One region of the Bradyrhizobium sp. UFLA05-125 genome, then DNA from elsewhere that is predicted to be linked to it. Evidence: predicted binding sites of a transcription regulator. Region 1 holds the regulator's gene; the other holds the start of a gene.
What was found. The regulator LexA, encoded in region 1, represses DNA repair genes until DNA is damaged. The targets are predictions, from matches to a motif close to TGTTCNNNNTGTGTTCNG.

Region 1 (9,200 bases):
CGCGTCTATAACCAGCTGTTCTCGAACCCGAGCCCGAACGCGGCCAATTTTGCCGCCGATCTAAACCCGCAGTCGCTGGAGATCCTTCCCGACGCGCGGATCGAGGTGTCGGTTGCCGAGAGCAATGCGACCGAGCCGATGCAGTTCGAGCGGCAGGGCTACTTCGTGCGCGACAAGGATTCGACGCCGGGCAAGCCGGTGTTTTCGCGGACGATCGGATTGCGCGACACGTTTGCGAAGGAAGTCGCCAAAGGCTGAAAAGGGCTGAGCTGCCGCATGCCAGATGACGCCGACGCCATCGTTTCCGCCATCATCGCGAAATGGTCCGCCGGCTTCGCAAGGCTGGATGCGCCGGCACTGTCGTCGCTGTATTCGAGGAACGCGTTCTTCTTTGGCTCCAACCCAAAGTTCTATCGGGGCAGGGATGGTGTTGCCGATTATTTCAACGGCTTGCCGCGCTGGCATTCGCCAAATGCGACCTTTTCCGAAGTGCGGGCGGCGCAGGTCGGGCCGGACCTGATCAACATGGCCGCGATTGTCTCCTTTGACCTTGCCGGGGAACGCCCGGAGCTTTCGGTCAAGATGAGCTGGGTCATCATTCGTGAGGACGGTGACTGGAAAATCGTCAATCACCACGCCTCGTCGCGCGCGCCGCTGATCTGACAAGCGTGCCGTGCACGGCATCGTCATTTCGACGAGAGAAACGAACCTGCCTCTTCCGGCGTTGTGTGGGTCCAACGAGGATCCCACCATGCAAGAGATCGCAGAGCACATGGAAGTGATCGGCGCCGACGGCGTTCATATCGGTACCGTCGACCGCGTCGAGGGCAACCGCATCAAGCTGACCAGGAAGGACAGCGGAGAGGGCAGCCACAAGGGCCATCATCATTTCATCGACAAGGGCCTCGTTGCCGATATCGAGGGCAACAAGGTCCGGCTCTCGGCCAAGGCGGCGGTGGCGGTGACGATGGAAGAGGAAAAGTAGCGGCCCCTCGGCCGGTTCCCTTTCTGTTCCGCTATTCGCATCCCCACACCTTCCGGTAGCCTCCGCACCCGTCGCGTATTGTAAGGTGCAGGAATGGCGGAGCCTCCCCGGCCACACCGCTCGCAAGGGATCGCCGGGACATGGCCAACGGGCCGTGCCTTTCCGGCCGGCGGACTTGTGCCAGCAGGCTTTGGCGCGTGGTCGTCACTGGCCGAGACGTTGCGCGGATGGGCGAGCGCGGAAGCTGGCGCCGGTCGGCTGCTGCCGTGGGTGCCCGTGGCCTTCGGGAGCGGGATTGCACTCTATTTTGCTGCCGACCACGAACCTGTGCTCTTGGTCGCCGCGATCACGGCGCTGGTGCTCATGGCAGGTAGCCTGCTGTTGCGGCGGAGCCGGTTGTTCGCGCCCGCCATCATGATCGCCGCGATCGCCGCAGGCTTTGCGACGGCGACCTGGAAGACGGCGCGCATCGCGCACACAGTGCTGGCCAAGCCGCTCTATTCGGTGGCGCTGTCCGGCTTCGTCGAGACGCGCGATATTCGCGAGCGGACCGACCGCTTCGTGCTGCGGGTGACTACGATGGAGGCGCCGCGCGGCGACATCCAGCTCGAGCGCGTGCGGCTGTCTGTGCGCAAGGGCACAGCGCCGGAGGTCGGCAGCTTCGTGCAACTCAAGGCGCGGCTGATGCCGCCGCTCGCGCCGCTGCGTCCCGGCAGCTATGATTTCGCTCGCGACATGTTTTTTCAGGGCATCGGCGCGTCCGGCTTTGCGATGGGGGCGATCACGGTTGCCGCGGCACCGGAGACCGGAGGCTTGCGGCTGCGCTATGCCGCGATCATGCAGGGCCTGCGCGATGCAATCGACGCGCGTATCCGCGCCACGCTCGACGGCGACAATCGTGCGATCGCCACCGCGCTCCTTACCGGGCGGCGCGATGCGATCACCGAGCCCGTCAACGACGCGATGTTCATCTCCGGCCTCGGGCACGTGCTGTCGATCTCCGGCTACCACATGGCGGTCGTCGCCGGCGTGGTGTTTTTTGCGGTACGCGCGCTGCTGGCGTTGATCCCGGGATTTGCGGCGGGCCATCCGATCAAGAAATGGTCCGCGGCGGCAGCACTTGTGGCCGCTGCGTTTTACCTGCTGCTGTCCGGCGCCGAGGTCGCAACACAGCGCTCTTTCTTCATGACAGCGGTAGTGCTGATCGCGGTGATAGTCGATCGCCGCGCCATCACCTTCCGCACGCTGGCGGTTGCCGCGATGATCGTGCTCGCTGTTGCGCCGGAGGCCCTGGTGCACCCGAGCTTCCAGATGTCGTTCGCGGCAACGCTTGGTCTTGTCGCGCTGGTGCAGATCGGCATGCCGAAGCTGTTGGCCTCGCCCGACGACTCCGCCACCGCGCGCATCGCGCTCTGGGGGGGCCGCGAACTCGTCATGCTGCTGATGGCCTCGCTGATCGCGGGGCTCGCAACGACCCCCTATGCCGCCTTCCATTTCCACCGCGTCACGCCCTACGGCGTGCTCGCCAATCTCGCGGCGATGCCGGTGGTCTCGGCGCTGGTGATGCCCGCCGGACTTTTGGGGCTGATCGCAGCGCCGTTCGGGCTCGACGGCGTGTTCTGGTGGTTGATGGGGATCGGCATCGACTGGATGGTCGTCGTGACGCGCTGGGTCGCGGCGTTGCCGGGCGCGGTCGGACGCATCACCGCCTTCGGCGCCGGTCCGCTGATTGCCGCCAGCATCGGCCTCGTCGTGATGGGCCTGTTGCGGACGCCGCTGCGCTGGACGGGTGTCGTCGTGTTGGCGCTCGCGATCGGCTGGGCGCTGCATATGCGCCAGCCCGACATCCTGATCGCAGGCGACGGCCACAGCGTCGCGGTGCGCGGCAGGGACGGCCAACTGCACCTGATCCGAACCGGCAAGGACAATTTTCTCCTCAAGGAGTGGCTTGCGGCCGATGCCGATCCGCGCAGTGCGACGGATCCGTCGCTCGCCGACGGCGTCTCATGCGACGAGGCCGGCTGCGTGACACCGCTCGCCGATGGTCGCCTGGTCGCGCTCTCGCTGCGTGTCGATGCGCTGGCGGATGATTGCAGCCGCGCCGCGCTGGTGGTGACGGCGAAGCCGGCAGCAACCGATTGCACGGCGATGGTCGTGGATCGCGAGCGTCTGAAGACGCAAGGAGCGCTCGCGCTATCGCGCGAGGGCGACGGTTTCACGCTGCGAACGGTAAAAATAAGGGGCGCAAACCGCCCCTGGTCGCCGGCCGGGGCCGGCGATAGTGATTTCGAGCTCAGCCTCGCACCGCGGCCGGCTACTCCACGCAGCAAGGATGCTACGCCGTCGGAGGCCGACCTGCAGGCCGAGAATTGAAAGACGCGTCAGCCGATCGGCAGGCGTGTCGTAGGCGTCGTGGTGGTGTGCTGCTCGACGGCGGGCTGCTCAGTCTTCTCGCCGAGCGGCTGCGTTACCGGCAATTGCAGAACCGTGGCACGCTGTCCCTCGACGAGCTGCGTCACCAGTACGTAGTTGCCGTCGGGGAATTCGATCGCATCATGATGACGATCGGGAATGTGCGGATCGACCTTACCGAACTTGCCGACGCGGGAATTGACGGTGCGCGTCCAGATCCAGCGATTGTCGTAGCGGACGTTGTCGGCGAAGGCGAGCTCGGTGCCGGGCAGGAGGCAGACGGCAACCGAGAGATCACGCTCCGACGCAAATCCACGCGTCGAGGTGCCGCGGAAGGTTGTCGTGACGATCGTCTCGCCGACTTGAGCGGGGCGGGTCGCAACGGCATGTAGGCTGTAGTCACACATCGGAGTGCTCCTCATGCGAGATAGCAGGTCCGCGCCCCCCCGGAGGCGCAGGCCTCTATCAGAGTTGGAAGCCTTGGAGTGTATCGCTTTTGTGGGCAAATCTGCGGCCCGTCTGCGCGTCGCCCGATCACATTATCTTTCCCGGCACACCAGGAACAAAGCCTCGCGCCGCCAGTCTATCTTGGTTCACGCCATTCACTTACGCGAGCTTCCATCAGCGGCCGGCAGGAGCGGAGTACCCCGAATAGGGCCATCTCACCTGCGCCGCAGGTGCGATCGCATTGTTGGACTTGCGGAATGGCGCGCTGGTTGCCGCGTGCTCTGCCTTGCGGGCGCCATGCTGGTGTTGCGCTGCATCGCTCGCGGATGCCGATTCCGCGATCAAGGCTGCCGAGATTGCGCTCAAAATCATCTGCCGCATGGGTTTTGTCCTCTGCATCGTGCACAGCGCATTCGCGCCTGCCATGCTCGAGGATTAGCTTCGCGCAGGTGTGGGGATAATCACAATGGAAGCGAAAACACCATTTTGCCGGAGCGGACAATCCGTCCGCCCGCATCGTTGCGCAATAACCGGCAATCTGGCGGGCAATCAGTACTTCCGGTACAGCCCGATCAGCTTGCCCTGAATCTTCACCCGGTTCGGCGGCAGGATGCGCACCTCATAGGCGGTGTTGGCGGGCTCCAACGCGATTGACGCGCCGCGACGGCGGAAGCGCTTGAGCGTCGCTTCCTCATCGTCGATCAGCGCCACCACGATGTCGCCGGTGTCGGCGGTCTCGTTGCGCTGGATCAGCGCCATGTCGCCATCCAGGATGCCGGCGTCGACCATCGAATCGCCGCGCACTTCGAGCGCGTAGTGCTCGCCCGAGCCGAGCATGTCCGGAGGCACGCTGATGGTGTGGCTGCGGGTCTGCAATGCCTCGATCGGCGTGCCGGCTGCGATCCGTCCCATCACGGGCACGGCGACGGGGCGATCGCCGTCGTCGACGGGAGCGCTTACGCCCCGCACCTTGCCGAGATTGCCTTCGATGACGCTCGGCGTGAAGCCGCGGCGGCCGGCGCCCGCGGCCTGAAGCTCGGGCAGCTTGATGACCTCAATGGCGCGCGCGCGGTTGGGCAGGCGACGGATGAAGCCGCGCTCTTCCAGCGCAGTGATCAGCCGGTGGATGCCCGACTTCGAGCGAAGATCGAGCGCGTCCTTCATCTCATCGAAGGAGGGCGGCACGCCGCTTTCCTTGAGGCGCTCACTGATGAACCGCAGAAGCTCGTATTGTTTGCGCGTTAACATCTCGACCAAATCCCCCGGTTGATGTCGTTCGATTCCGAGACGCCAGATTCAGCAGAAGCCGCTAGATGCTCGAAACAAATCATGAACGGACACTATATGTTCGATATGTGTTCCGCAACCACTTAATTTTGGGTGAACGCAGCGAAGTTCGCGCTACACGTGAATCAGATCGCCCTCACAAGGGCAGCCGCAACACCTCGCAAGGCGTGCCTGCTTCAGCCTTCGGCGCGAACGGCGCGCGCACGAGAAGTGCCTGTGCCATAGCGAGATTCGCAAGCAGTGAGGAGTCCTGGTGGTTGACGGGAACGGCCACGAGCGTGCCGTCCTCGCGCTCCTCGAGCCGGGCGCGCAGATAATCCTCACGGACGTCGTTGGGCCCGACGTCGCGCCCGAGCACGGCGCGCTCGCGGCGGTGATGAACGCGAGAGCGGCCAGCAAGCGCGCGAATCAACGGCACCATGAACAGGAAGCCGCAGACATAGGACGAGACCGGATTGCCGGGCAGGCCGATCACCCGCATCGCGCCGAGACGGCCGTGCATCATCGGCTTGCCCGGCCGCATCGCGATCTTCCAGAACGCCATCTCGAAACCTTCGGCCTGAAGCGCCGGCCTCACCAGGTCGTGGTCGCCGACTGAGGCCCCGCCGGTCGTGATCAGGATGTCGGCGCCGCTCTCGCGGGCGCGGCGGATGCCGGCGCTGGTCGCCGCAACGGTATCGGCGGCAATGCCGAGATCGACCGTTTCGGCGCCCTCGGCCCGCGCCAGCGCGTGCAGGGCATAGCCGTTGGAAAAGACGATCTGGCCCGCGCCCGGCGTTGAGCCCGGCATCACGAGTTCGTCGCCGGTCGCGAGAATCGCGATCCTGGGCCGGCGACGGACGGCTAGCTGCGGATGGTTCATGCCGGCGGCGAGTGATAGGTCGCGTTCGGTGAGCCTTGCTCCTTCTCGCAGGAGCACGTCGCCTTCGCGGAAATCGACGCCGGCGGGACGGATGTGCCTTCCAACGATCGCGGCCTCCTTGACCGTGACGCGCCTGCCGTCAGCGACTGTGTCCTCCTGGATTACCACCGCGTCCGCGCCATCGGGCACTACGCCGCCCGTGAAGATCCGTACTGCCTGACCCGCACCGACCGTTCCCGCAAACGGTCGTCCTGCTGCGACCTCGCCGATCACGGTGAGCTCTGTGCCCACCTCTGCCGCATCGGCAGCGCGCACCGCATAGCCATCCATCGCCGACATCGCCTGCGGCGGCTGCGTGCGCCGCGCCGCGACGTCGCGCGCCAGCACGCGATGGTAGGCCGCATCGAGCGCAACCATCTCGTCGGCGACAGGCTCGACGCCCGCGAGCACCGCATCGAGCGCGTCGGAAACCGGCATCAGGGCCACGGGCTGAACTCCTGCTGGGCAAATCGTAAGGACAGGTCGCGTTGCGTTCTAGCCGAGTGCGGGCGTCGAGGCAAAAGGCGCGAACGCGAAGGTGGAGATGAAATGTCTTTCCAGCAGCAGGACGGCAGGATGCCCTTTGGGACAATATCGCCTCGTTCCGCTTCCGGCTCAGAATTGCTGCGCGCCCGCACGCAAGGCGCGTCGGGAGACGTCCGGGAGAACCCTGATGGCAGAGACTTCAAAGCTGTCGGTTGAGAAAGCGCTCGAGAAGCTGCGCGGCGATGAGCCGCCGAAGTCGCGGAGCGCAAAGCTCGATGAGGAGATCGAAGCGCTCAAGGAGAAGACCAGCCGCATGCGCGCGCAACGGCAGCGTCTCGATCGGCCCAAATCCAAGCGCAGTTGAGTGCGCTTACCTTGGCCGCCGCGCGATCGTCTCAATGACGAGGAAGACCGGGATAATGGTGGCCAAACATACCACGGCGACGACCAGGCTCACGGCTAGCATCAGGTGGCTCCCGTTTCATTGTCCGGATCGACGTCGGGCGCCTTCAGGCTGTGATCCATTTCGGGCAGGGGGTCGCCCTGCGATTTCAGATCCGCCGCCTTGCTGACCAGCTTTGCGGACAGCTGCGAATTCGACGTTGATTTGGCGAACTTGAGAAGAATCGAGGCTTGCTTGTTGAAATATGCCTTGCCCAACACGATCACGCGTCCGTTGTAGAAAATCCCAACGGGCATATGACTCCCGACGCGGTGATCCGTTCCGGGAACTCTGTGCAAAAATACACAGAATAAGTTGGTTCCACATTTTGCTAAAAAAGTTCCCGGAAGAAGCTGGAACCAAAGACTGAGCTACCGCAACAATGCGGCCGCGCTCTCAGATACCGAGGGCCTTCAGCGTCTCGCCGACATCGCGAGGCGACGTCACGTGAACCGCCGTCAGACCGCGGGCCCGCGCGCCTTCGACGTTTTCCGCGAGATCGTCGAAGAACACGATTCGCTGCGCCGGCACGCCGATCGCGGCGACGACATGGTCGAAGGCTTCCGCATCGGGTTTGCGCAGGCCGATGCTGGAGGACAGGTACATCTCGCGGAAATGGCCGAGCACGTCAGCATACTCCTTCGAGAAATATTCCACATGCGGCCGGTTGGTGTTGGAGAAGGCGTAGAGCGGCACGTGCTGTGCGGCGCGCGGCAACAGGTTTGAGATGTCGGGCATCTCGCCCGCGAAGATCGCATTCCACCCCTCCAGGAACTGCGCGTCGGAAATCTCGATCCCGAGCGAGCGCCGCAGCGAGTCGAAATAGACCTCGTCGCTGATCTTGCCCATCTCGTGCAGCCGATAGGATTCGCTGTCCCGCACATAGCGCGCGACGATGGCTTGTGGCTCGCAGCCGGCATGTCCCGCCCAGCAGGCGATCGCCTTGGAGAAATCGATGTCGAGCACGACGCGACCGAGATCGAACAGAAGCGCATCAGCGCTGCCGGGACAGAGGAGGGAGGTCATCGCATCCTTTCAGTAACGATAAGGCTCGATATCCAGAAGCGGAAACGCGCTGAACACGCTTGGTGCGTTGGTGGCGGTCGCCGGATGCAGGCAGGATGCGTTCACTTCGGCAAACGAAGTGGCGCCCAGCAGCCCGAGACAGCGCAGTACTTCGTCTTCCAGCAGCTCCAGCATCCGCGAGATGCCGGCTTCGCCGGCTGCAGCCAGCGCCCAGCACTGCAGGCGCCCGATGCCGACGAGGTCGGCGCCCATGGCGATCGCCTTGACGATATCGGTGCCGCGGCAGAAGCCGCCGTCGACCATGATCTTCGCGCGCCCCTTCACGGCATCGACGATCTCCGGCAGCACATGCATGGCGCCGCGGCCATGATCGAGCTGGCGGCCGCCATGGTTGGAGACGTAGATCCACTCGACGCCGTGATCGACCGCGATCTGCGCGTCCTCGGCCGTCGCGATGCCCTTGATGATGAGCGGGATCTCGAACTTGTCCTTGATCAGCTTCACGGTCCGCCACTCCAGGCCCTTCTGGTAGTCGCCGCCGGTGGCGCGCAGCCGGCTCTCGCGAACATAGCGCTTGGCGATGTCGCGTTCGCGACGGCTGTAATGGGCTGTGTCGACCGTCAGGCAGAACGCGGCATAGGTGCTTTTCACCGCGCGGGCGACGACATCCTCGACGAAGGCGTCATCGCCGCGGACATAGAGCTGGTAGAAGCGTAGCGCATCGGGAGCCGCTTCCGCGGTCTTCTCGAGGCCCGGGTCCGACACCGAACTCAGCATGTGCGCCGCGCCGAATGCGCCGGCGCCACGCGCAACGGACGCTGCGCCATGCGGATCGAAGATTTCGAGCGCGCCGACCGGCGCCAGCACCACCGGCAGGCGCATCTTGCGGCCGAACTGCGCGACGGAACCATCGACGTTGCGCATGTCGCGCAGCACGCGCGGGCGGAAGGCGATCTCGTCCAGGGCCATGCGGTTGCGGCGCATCGTGGTCTCGGTCTCGGCGGCGCCGACGATATAGTCCCAGGCGTTCTGGTTGAGGTTGGAACGCGCCTTGCGGATGAATTCGTGCAGGTTCTGGAACGGCTCGTCGCTGGCGCCCAGTTCGATGTTTCGTTGGGACCGGACGCGGGGCGCTTCGTTCATTGTTATCCTCCCGAGAATTTGAAGCCTTATTCCATCGCCTAACCGGTTCGGCGCGCCAAAACCATCCCAAA
Region 2 (9,200 bases), on a different contig from region 1:
CTCATCCGGCACGATCTTCAAGGCACTGCCGTAATATTGCTGCGCTTCCTCGTTGCGGCCGAGCTGATCGAGCACCGCGCCTTGCGCCGACAGGATGTGCCAGTCGGGATCCTCCGGCGTATGTGCGCGGCTCAGCACGTCGAAGGCTTGCTGGAAATTACCGTTGTCGGCGAGGGCGCGGCCATAAGCCGCAAGCAGCGGCTTGTTGCTCGAGTGGGTGAGCACGGCCTGCTCGAGCACGGCGACGGCCTGCGCATGCTGGCCGTTCTCGCGCAGCGCCCTGCCATATTGTAGCGCGATCTCGGGATCGCTTGGGGTCGCGCGGTAGCGCTCGCGCAAGCCCTCGAGATCCGGCTTGGCCTCGCGGGCGGTTTCCGGCTTGGCGCCGAGCGCGCCGGTGATGTCCTCGAGTCCCGTGGTCTGGCAGCCGCAGAGCCCGAGCGCGAAAAGCGCGGACAACAGCAATCGCGCCGGGGACGAAACAAGGGACGAACGCTGGGACATACTCTGATCTACCGTCGGCGACTGATCAGAGATGCTTTCCCGATTAACGCTAATTTCCCGTTAAGGAACGCGCACCTGCACGGCCTAATTGTTCGAGCATGATCTCCGCGCAAACGCGTTTCGCGTTTTGTCGCGAGGGAAAGCCGCTTCGCACTTTGCGCTACGCGGCCCATCGGGCCTAAATCACGCGCTAATCGATGAATTCGGCGCCGAATTCGCAGCCGATGCGCCAGCGGAGCTGGCACTGGCGGGAATAGTCCGGCGCGAAAATGATGGTGAAGTGCGGCGGCACCTCTAGAAACTCCGCCACAACTTTCACACCGCCATCGGAAATATCCGTGATCGTGCAATCCCTCGGCAGCGACCCCGCGCCAAAATGAATCTTGGCAAGCCGACTGCACACCCGACGTTCGCTTCTCCGGCGATTTGCAAGCATCTCGATTTTCACTTGTTAGATCACGGCCCATCCCGCGTCCTAGGAGTACCGAACATTCGTTGGGATGTGCTGAGCGGATCGGCTCGCATTCGAGGCTTACTGTCCCGGTCCCGTTTACGCCTCGTTAGGACCTTGGCTTTGCTCCCTTGATTTGCCGCGCCGCCTGCGACCCGCAAGCTCCGCAACCCCCTGCTTTAAACCAAGCCAAAGTTCGTCAGACCATTCCGAGGTACTCACCACTGCCAGTTGCCCGTCCGGTGGAAAGGTTATCACTTTTAGGTAATTGCCCGGGTAGTCGCACCGAGGCGCTACCAGATCCGAGGAGCGGGAGTTGCTCGTAGAGAACGGGAAGTTGGAGCCTCGTTTGATCCGCTCCGAGGGGGTCTCGTGCTCGCAACGGCCTGGAGCCCAGCCTGGAGCCCAAGACACACTGGGCAACGACACGCTGGGCCAAAACACGCTGGGCCAAGTCATCGGTCGGATCGCCAGGCAATCCCCAGAGCAGCCAGCGATCGTCTCCGGCGCCTTTGCGCCTCTGACGTACCACGATCTTCAGCGCCAGTTGGACGATGTCCGCCGGCAGCTGCGTCTGGCCGGGTTCGATTGCAGCGCCCGTATCGGGGTGCTCATGCCGAACGGCCCGCAGGCGATTCTCGCCATCGTAGCAGCGGCATGCTGCTGCATCGCAGTGCCTCTTGATCCGCGGCTTTCTCCGACCGAGATCGATCAGCGCCTCGACATGCTGCGCCTGGACGCTCTTCTCGTACCGCAAGGCAGTAACTCTGAGGCCCGCAAGACCGCTGAGCGGAGAAGGATCGTCGTCATCGAAGCCGTCCCGGCCGGACACGACGAGCTTGGATTCACGATCGCCGTGCAGGTGTCCGCCGCTCCGGCGATCGACGCTGAGCCTGATCCGAGCTCACCGGCCTTCATCCTGCAGACATCGGGTACGACGGCGCAGCCGAAGCTCATTCCATTCAGCCACAGCAATATGCTGGCGGCGGCCGCACGGCTTCAGGCCTGGTTCGACCTCACGTCAAGGGACCGTTGCTTGAGCGTGTCGCCCCCCTACTATTCTCATGGGCTCAAAGTGACGGTCTTCACGCCGCTCCTGACGGGCGGCAGCATTGCTGTCCCTGCGAACAGTGCCATCGTCGCGCTCGACGAGTGGTTCGATGTCTTGCGGCCGACCTGGTATTCGGCCGGCCCCACGCTACACGCTGCCGTGCTGGACAAGGCCAAAAGTCCTCGGGAAGCCGAGGCGGCGCACACCTTGCGGTTCGTCGTATCGGGCGGCGCGCCGCTTCCGAAGGAGGTGCACGACGGCCTGCAGCGCATTTTGGGTGTCCCGGTGCTGGAGCATTACGGCTCCAGTGAAGCCGCGCAGATCGCCGCCAACCTGCCGCCGCCCGGCCCGAACAGGCCAGGGACATGTGGGCAACCTTGGCCGCATACCGTCGCCATCGTTGGTGACGATGGACATCCGCTCCCACTTGGTGCGCGAGGCGAGATCTTGGTGCGCGGCCCCACCGTGATATCCGGCTATCTCGATGCGCCCGATCTCAATCAAGCGTCCTTCGTGCGTGGATGGTTTCGCACCGGCGATATCGGCAGCCTCGACGGAGACGGCTTTCTGTCCGTGCACGGGCGCTTGAGCGAACTGATCAACCGCGGCGGCGAGAAGATCGCGCCGGCCGAGATCGAATCCGTGCTACTCCGCCATCCGGCGGTAGCCGAGGCCGCCGCTTTCGCGATCCGCCATCCACGCCTTGGCGAGGATGTCGCAGCCGCCATTGTTGCCCATCCTCATGCGCAGACGACGACGGCCGAGCTCCGCCAGTTCCTGCAACGCGAGTTGGCCTCGTTCAAGATTCCACGACGCATTCTGATCCTCGACCAACTGCCAAAGGGGACGACGGGAAAGGTCCAGCGGCGACGACTTCGCGAGTCGATCGACACGCGCTCGGACCATGAGGGGACGACGCCCGAGCCCGATGTGAACAGGAGGCCATTGGATCTGGAAGCCGAACTGCTGAGCCTATGGCGGAGGCTGCTCAAGTCCGAAGCGCTGACGGTCGACGATGATTTTTTTGCCAGCGGTGGCGACTCCCTCCTGGCGATGGACATGCTCATTGAGGTCGAGCGGATCATTGGCCAACCCGTACCGGAAACGATCCTGTTCGGGGCAGAGACCATCCGGCAATTTGCTCCCAAAATCGCCGTGCAGGCGGGCACGCCGCCGACGCCCTTGCTGCAGTTTCATGCCCGCGACGATCGGCCCTCCCTGTTCTTCTTCAATGGGGACCTCGTCAGCGGACACGCCTGTGTGCGGCGGATGGTCGAGCTTTTCGGGCCCGATTCCCCGATCACTTCCATCAATCCTCATGGTCTTCGTGGCGAGCCAATTCCGCCGTCGATCGAGACGATGGCGGCCGACCGACTGACGCTGATCCTGGAAAGGCAGGCGAGCGGCCCGTTCCTCCTGGGCGGCAAATGCAACGGCGCCATGGTCGCATTCGAAACGGCTCGTCTGTTGATGGCAGCCGGCCACAGGGTTGAGATGGTTGTGATGGTCGACCCGCCAACCATCAGTGCCCGTGCAGCACCGCAGGCGATCCTCGCGCCGATGAGGCGCTTGGCTTGGCCTTATCTTCTGCGCTGGACGTTTGAACTGATGGCCCGGCTGGAGCGATCCTGCACGGCCTCGACCAGCGGCGATGTTGCCAGGCGGCCAATGCAGGTGTTCGAGACGATCGGCAAGCTGTATCGCGGCTTGTCCAATTCCAAGCTGAATAGCGAGATTCCGCCGGCGCTATGGGATGCTTATTCGATCGCCATGGCGCGATATCGTCCGGCGCCGCTCGAGGTTCCCGTGACCTTTTGCGCCGCTGACCACGACGGTCGGGCGTGGCGGCGCATCAGTTCGCAGCTCGAAGTGATCCGGTTGCCCGGAGGGCATCGTGACTGCCTCATCACTGGCGCAGCCCCGCTGGTTGATCATCTTCGGCAAAGGATTGACGTTCTGGCTGACGATGCGCCTCCGGCGTTGAACCGCACCCATCCGGGGACGCCTGGCCCGATTGCCGCGTGAGATGGCGCGCGGGCACCTGGCTTCGCGACTGCGGCTGCAGCAGAATGTTCCCGTAATGTTCTTGCGCTTCGCGCTCCGGTCCGCTACCCTCGATTGCAACAGGGGGTAGCATGGTCCAACGCGTTTCCACCGTCGCCTTTGAGGGCATCGAGGCCCGCTCGGTGGACGTGCAGGTGCAGGTCGCGCCGGGCCTGCCCGCCTTCGCCATTGTCGGCCTTCCGGACAAGGCGGTGTCGGAGGCGCGCGAGCGGGTGCGTTCGGCGCTGATCGCCTCAGGGCTGGCGCTGCCGGCGCGGCGGATCATCGTCAATCTGGCGCCGGCCGATCTGCCCAAGGAAGGCAGCCATTACGATCTGCCGATCGCGCTGGGGTTGATGGCGGCGATCGGCGCCATCCCGCCGGATGCCCTCACCGGCTTCACGGTTCTTGGTGAGCTCGGCCTCGACGGCTCGATCGCGCCGGTCGCCGGCGTGCTGCCGGCCGCGATCGGCGCCAATGCCCGCGAAGATGGCCTGATCTGTCCGGCGGCCTGCGGCTCGGAGGCCGCCTGGGCGAGCCCGGACATCCAGATCATCGCCGCCAGCTCGCTGATCCAGATCGCCAACCACTTCAAGGGCACGCAGGTGCTGTCGCGGCCCTCGCCGAAGGTGCATGAGGCGGCCGCCTCCCCGCTCGATCTGCGCGACATCAAGGGCCAGGAGAGCGCCAAGCGCGCGCTGGAGATTGCCGCGGCCGGCGGACATCATCTGCTGATGATCGGCGCACCGGGCGCCGGCAAATCGATGCTGGCCGCGCGCCTGCCCTCGATCCTGCCGCCGCTGTCGCCGGGAGAGCTTCTGGAAGTCTCGATGATCGCCTCCGTCGCCGGCGAGATCGAAGGCGGCGCTCTGACCTCGCGGCGACCGTTCCGCTCGCCGCATCATTCCGCCAGCATGGCCGCGCTGACCGGCGGCGGCATGCGGGCAAAACCCGGCGAGATCTCGCTCGCGCATCAGGGCGTGCTGTTTCTCGACGAGCTTCCGGAGTTCGATCCGCGCGTGCTGGATTCGCTGCGCCAGCCGCTGGAAAACGGCGAGGTCTCGGTGTCGCGAGCCAATCACCGCGTCACCTACCCTGCCCGCTTCATGCTGGTCGCGGCAATGAATCCGTGCCGCTGCGGCAACGCGTTCGAGCCCGGCTATGCCTGCAAGCGCGGCCGCATCGACCGCTGCACGGCAGACTACCAGGCGCGCATCTCAGGTCCCCTGATGGATCGCATCGATCTGCGTATCGAGGTGCCTGCTGTGACTGCGGCCGACCTGATCCTGCCGCCGCCAGCGGAAGGGTCAGTCGAAGTCGCCGCGCGCGTCGCCGCGGCCCGTGACATTCAGCGCGCGCGTTATCAGGCCGCGGGATTGCCGAACGTCCGCACCAATGCCGAGGCACCGGCCTCGGTGCTGGAAGAGATCGCAAAGCCCGATGCGCAGGGCCAAAAACTGCTGCGCGATGCCGCCGAGACCATGCGGCTGTCGGCGCGCGGCTATCACCGCGTGCTGCGGGTGGCGCGCACGCTGGCCGATCTCGACAACGCCGACAGAATCGGCCGGCTGCATCTCGCCGAAGCCCTCTCCTACCGCGCACTCGCGGAGGATGTACGCCAGCCGGCGTGACGCGCATCCGTATCAACCCGGCGGTAACGAGTTTCCTTTACGCTCTGCAAACCATAAGGCCCACGCGTTCATCTCGGCCGCTTCACTGGGCCATATGCGAGTCCTTGGGCGAGTAGAGTGTCATGTTGCGTTTCAAGATCCTGGCTTCGGTTGTTCCCTTGATGGCGGCGGCGGTGCTGGCACGCGGCGGGCCTGGATCGGCATCGCATCCCTGCATCGCCTTCGGCGAGACCCCGGTCGAGCTCGCATCGGTTCCCTGGACCGCCGGCCTGCACGTTGCCTTCACAGACGATCCCAACCGCGCCACTGTCCGCGTGCAGATCACCGAGGCGGCGGAGGCTGCGGATTTCGTCCTGGTCGACGACACTCCGACCTCGGAATCGGACGCCTGCCAATCCAGCGCGGCAACGCGCCTCGTCGCGATCGCCGCGCATCCGAGCAGCGATGCCCCGGTGATCTACCTCTCCAGCGAGGGTCCGGCGGACTATCGCATCTATGTACGGTCGAAGACCTTCTCGGCTCGCGATGCCGCCGCGCTGATCGTCGGCGCTGCCGGTGCGCCCCGCCATCTTCAGGCCGCCTCGCTCTGAGGCGTTAACGTCTCATCAACCTTGTTTCGAGCCGGCCACAAAACCTCAAACTGTTCGCAAGGTCGGACGACACATCGTCACCGAGGGCGGGCAAAACAATTTCAGGCGGAGTTGAGGATCTTTGGCGATGGGTCGGTCGTTCCGGATCAAAGTGCGCATGCGCCGCTTCAGGCGCCGTCATCCGAGGATCGCCTTCGCGATCCGCTCCTTCATGATCTTCTCGGCGACGTTCGGCGGCGCCTACGGCTTCATCACCGGCAGCCGGGCCGAGAAGTCCGGCTACGATCCCAACGCCTTTGCGATCGGCGCGAGCTTCCTGTTCGCCCTCGCCTGCCTTGGCCTTGCCACGCTCAGCATGCGGCTGCGCTTCGTCAACAAGCGGCTGCGCACGCTCGCGACGCATAACGAGGCGCTGGTCGATCGCAACTGGGAGCTCAAGGAAGCCGAAGAGCGCGCGCGCAGCATGTTTGAATCGCAAGGCGATCTGATCGTGCTGCGTGACCACCACGGACGCATCACCTTTGCCAACGACGCCTATTGCGAGCTTGCCGGGCGGGCGCGCAGCGCACTTGTCGGCACGCGCTTTAATTTCGACGTGCTGGAGCAGGGCGACAGCGCGCTCGAAAGCAGCGGCACGCGCATGCACGACCAGAGGATCGCGACCCCAATCGGCGCGCGCTGGATCGCCTGGCGCGAGGGCTTCGTGCGACTAGACGCCGGCCAGCCGGCCGAGCTTCAGAGCGTCGGCCGCGACGTCACCGACCGCACCGAGAGCGAACGCGCGCTCTCGGAGGCCCGCGACCAGGCCGACGCGGCCAATCGCGCCAAGTCGCGCTTCCTCGCAATGGCGAGCCACGAGATCCGTACGCCGCTCAACGGCATCATCGGCATGAGCAGCCTGTTGCTCGACACCACGCTGACGCCGGAGCAGACGACCTATGCGCGGGCGGTAAAAACCTCGGGCGAGGCGCTGACCGCGTTGATCGAGGAGCTGCTCGATTATTCCAAGATCGAAGCCGGCAAGCTCGATCTCGAGCAGCGTCCCTTCGCGCTGTCGACCTTGATCGAGGAGATCACCGAGCTGCTCGCGCCGCGCGCGCAGGCAAAAAACCTCGAGATCGCGGCCTATGTCGACGAACGCCTCCCGCTCGACGTGGTCGGCGATGCCGCGCGGCTGCGCCAGGTGCTGCTCAATCTCGCAGGCAATGCCATCAAGTTCACCACGCATGGCGGCGTCGCGCTGATCGTCCAGCCCGGCCTGTGGCCGAACGAGATCAGCTTTCTGGTGCGCGACACCGGCATCGGGATTGCGCCTGAGGCGCAGTCGCGCATCTTCCGCGAATTCGAGCAGGCCGACGAGCGCGTCGCGCGCACCTATGGCGGCACCGGCCTTGGCCTTGCGATCAGCGAGCGCATCGTCAAGCGCATGGGCGGCCGGATCACGCTGGAGAGCGAGCCGGGCAGGGGCTCGACCTTCGAGGTCTCGATTCCGCTTGCGCCGGCCCAAGCCAGCACGGGACAAACCACGTTTGCAAGTCCCGACCTTATCGGAAAATCGATCCTGCTGATCGCCGGCTCCGGCATCGAGGCTTCGCTGATCGCGCAGCGGCTGGAGCGCTGGGGCGGCCAGACCTGCACGGTCTCGGACGTAGACGTCGCGCTGGCATTGCTGCCGGAGCGCTCCTGGCATGCCGTGCTGATCGATCGCGCGCTCGGTCCGGAAGTGGCGGCGCAGCTTGGCGATGCAGCGCGTAGCCATGCCGTGCAGCGGCTGGTGCTGCTCACGCCCGCCACGCGGCACGAACCCTTATCGCCGGCCTTCACGGGTTATCTGGTGAAGCCGCTGCGCGCCGCCTCGCTCGCCGCGCGCCTGTCGCTGACGCCGGAAGTTGCCTCGCCCGAGCTCGCGCCGGAGCCACCCGCCGAGGCGTCGGTCGCGCCCTCCGCTGTGACCAGAGGCTTGTCGATCCTGGTCGCGGAGGACAATGAGATCAACGCGTTGTTGATGCGATCGCTGCTGACGCGGCTTGGGCATCGCGTCGTGATCGCAACCCATGGCGGAGCAGCGCTGGAATCCTGGCTGGCGGCGAAATCCGCGGGCACGCCGTACGATCTCGTGCTGATGGATATCCAGATGCCGCAGCTCGACGGCATCGAAGCCGCCATGCGCATCCGCAACCACGAAGCAGGCGAGGGCGCCGGCCGCACGCCGATCCTGGCGCTGACCGCGAACACGCTGGTGGAAGATCGCTACGCCTGTTTCGAAGCGGGCATGGACGGATTCTTGATCAAGCCGCTCGACCGCGAGAAGCTGGAAGAGGCGCTGGCGGGCCTCGCAGCCTCACGGCACCTGGCGGTGTAACCACGATCGAAGCGGCCGTAGGGTGGGCAAAGGCGCGCTTGCGCCGTGCCCACCATCTCTCCACAAATGCAACCGAAGTGGTGGGCACGGCGCGCGAAGGGCGCGCCTTTGCCCACCCTACGACAGCGGTCATCGGTGCGGGCCTTGCGCAGACGCGGCAAACCTCACTCGCCGATCTGGTCGACCTGCTTGAAATGGTCGCCCTCGACCACGTTGACGAAAATGACGGCCGATTTGTTGTCGCCCTTCTCGGTCCACTGCACCGGCCTTGCATAGGCGATGCCCTGGAAGGTCAAGTTTCGCAGCGCCGCCACGACATCGGCACGCGTTGGCAGGCCTTCCTTCGCCTTGGCGGCATCAGCGATCGCGGCCATCAACACCCGCGCTGAATCATAGGAGCTCGCGGCATAATTGTTGATGGGGCCGTACTTCGCCGTGTACTTGGCGCCGAACTCGGATGAGCCGGGCACGGTGCCGATGGCGGGCGCGGCGGAGAGGATGCGAACGCCTTCGGCCGTCGTCGCCGCGCCGTTGGCGGCCTGGATGAAGGCCTTCGTGTCCCAGCATC

Region 2: SO156_RS12720 (YifB family Mg chelatase-like AAA ATPase) is a predicted target of LexA. The motif match lies at 4,077-4,094, and genes of this name have one in related genera.

The regions. Positions count from the first base shown of each region.
Region 1 is NZ_JBANBJ010000013.1:134,007-143,206, reverse strand. It holds gene SO156_RS15415 (glutamine--tRNA ligase/YqeY domain fusion protein) at 1-258, shown strand, start outside; gene SO156_RS15410 (YybH family protein) at 277-663, shown strand; gene SO156_RS15405 (DUF2171 domain-containing protein) at 752-985, shown strand; gene SO156_RS15400 (ComEC/Rec2 family competence protein) at 1,079-3,358, shown strand; gene SO156_RS15395 (hypothetical protein) at 3,367-3,804, opposite strand; gene SO156_RS15390 (hypothetical protein) at 4,019-4,225, opposite strand; gene lexA (transcriptional repressor LexA) at 4,394-5,092, opposite strand; gene SO156_RS15380 (molybdopterin molybdotransferase MoeA) at 5,268-6,479, opposite strand; gene SO156_RS15375 (hypothetical protein) at 6,706-6,882, shown strand; gene SO156_RS15370 (hypothetical protein) at 6,984-7,187, opposite strand; gene SO156_RS15365 (HAD-IA family hydrolase) at 7,357-7,986, opposite strand; gene SO156_RS15360 (alpha-hydroxy acid oxidase) at 7,996-9,129, opposite strand.
Region 2 is NZ_JBANBJ010000010.1:49,165-58,364, reverse strand. It holds gene SO156_RS12735 (tetratricopeptide repeat protein) at 1-504, opposite strand, end outside; gene SO156_RS12730 (PilZ domain-containing protein) at 695-940, opposite strand; gene SO156_RS12725 (AMP-binding protein) at 1,305-4,031, shown strand; gene SO156_RS12720 (YifB family Mg chelatase-like AAA ATPase) at 4,142-5,680, shown strand; gene SO156_RS12715 (hypothetical protein) at 5,803-6,270, shown strand; gene SO156_RS12710 (PAS domain-containing hybrid sensor histidine kinase/response regulator) at 6,398-8,632, shown strand; gene SO156_RS12705 (branched-chain amino acid ABC transporter substrate-binding protein) at 8,797-9,200, opposite strand, start outside.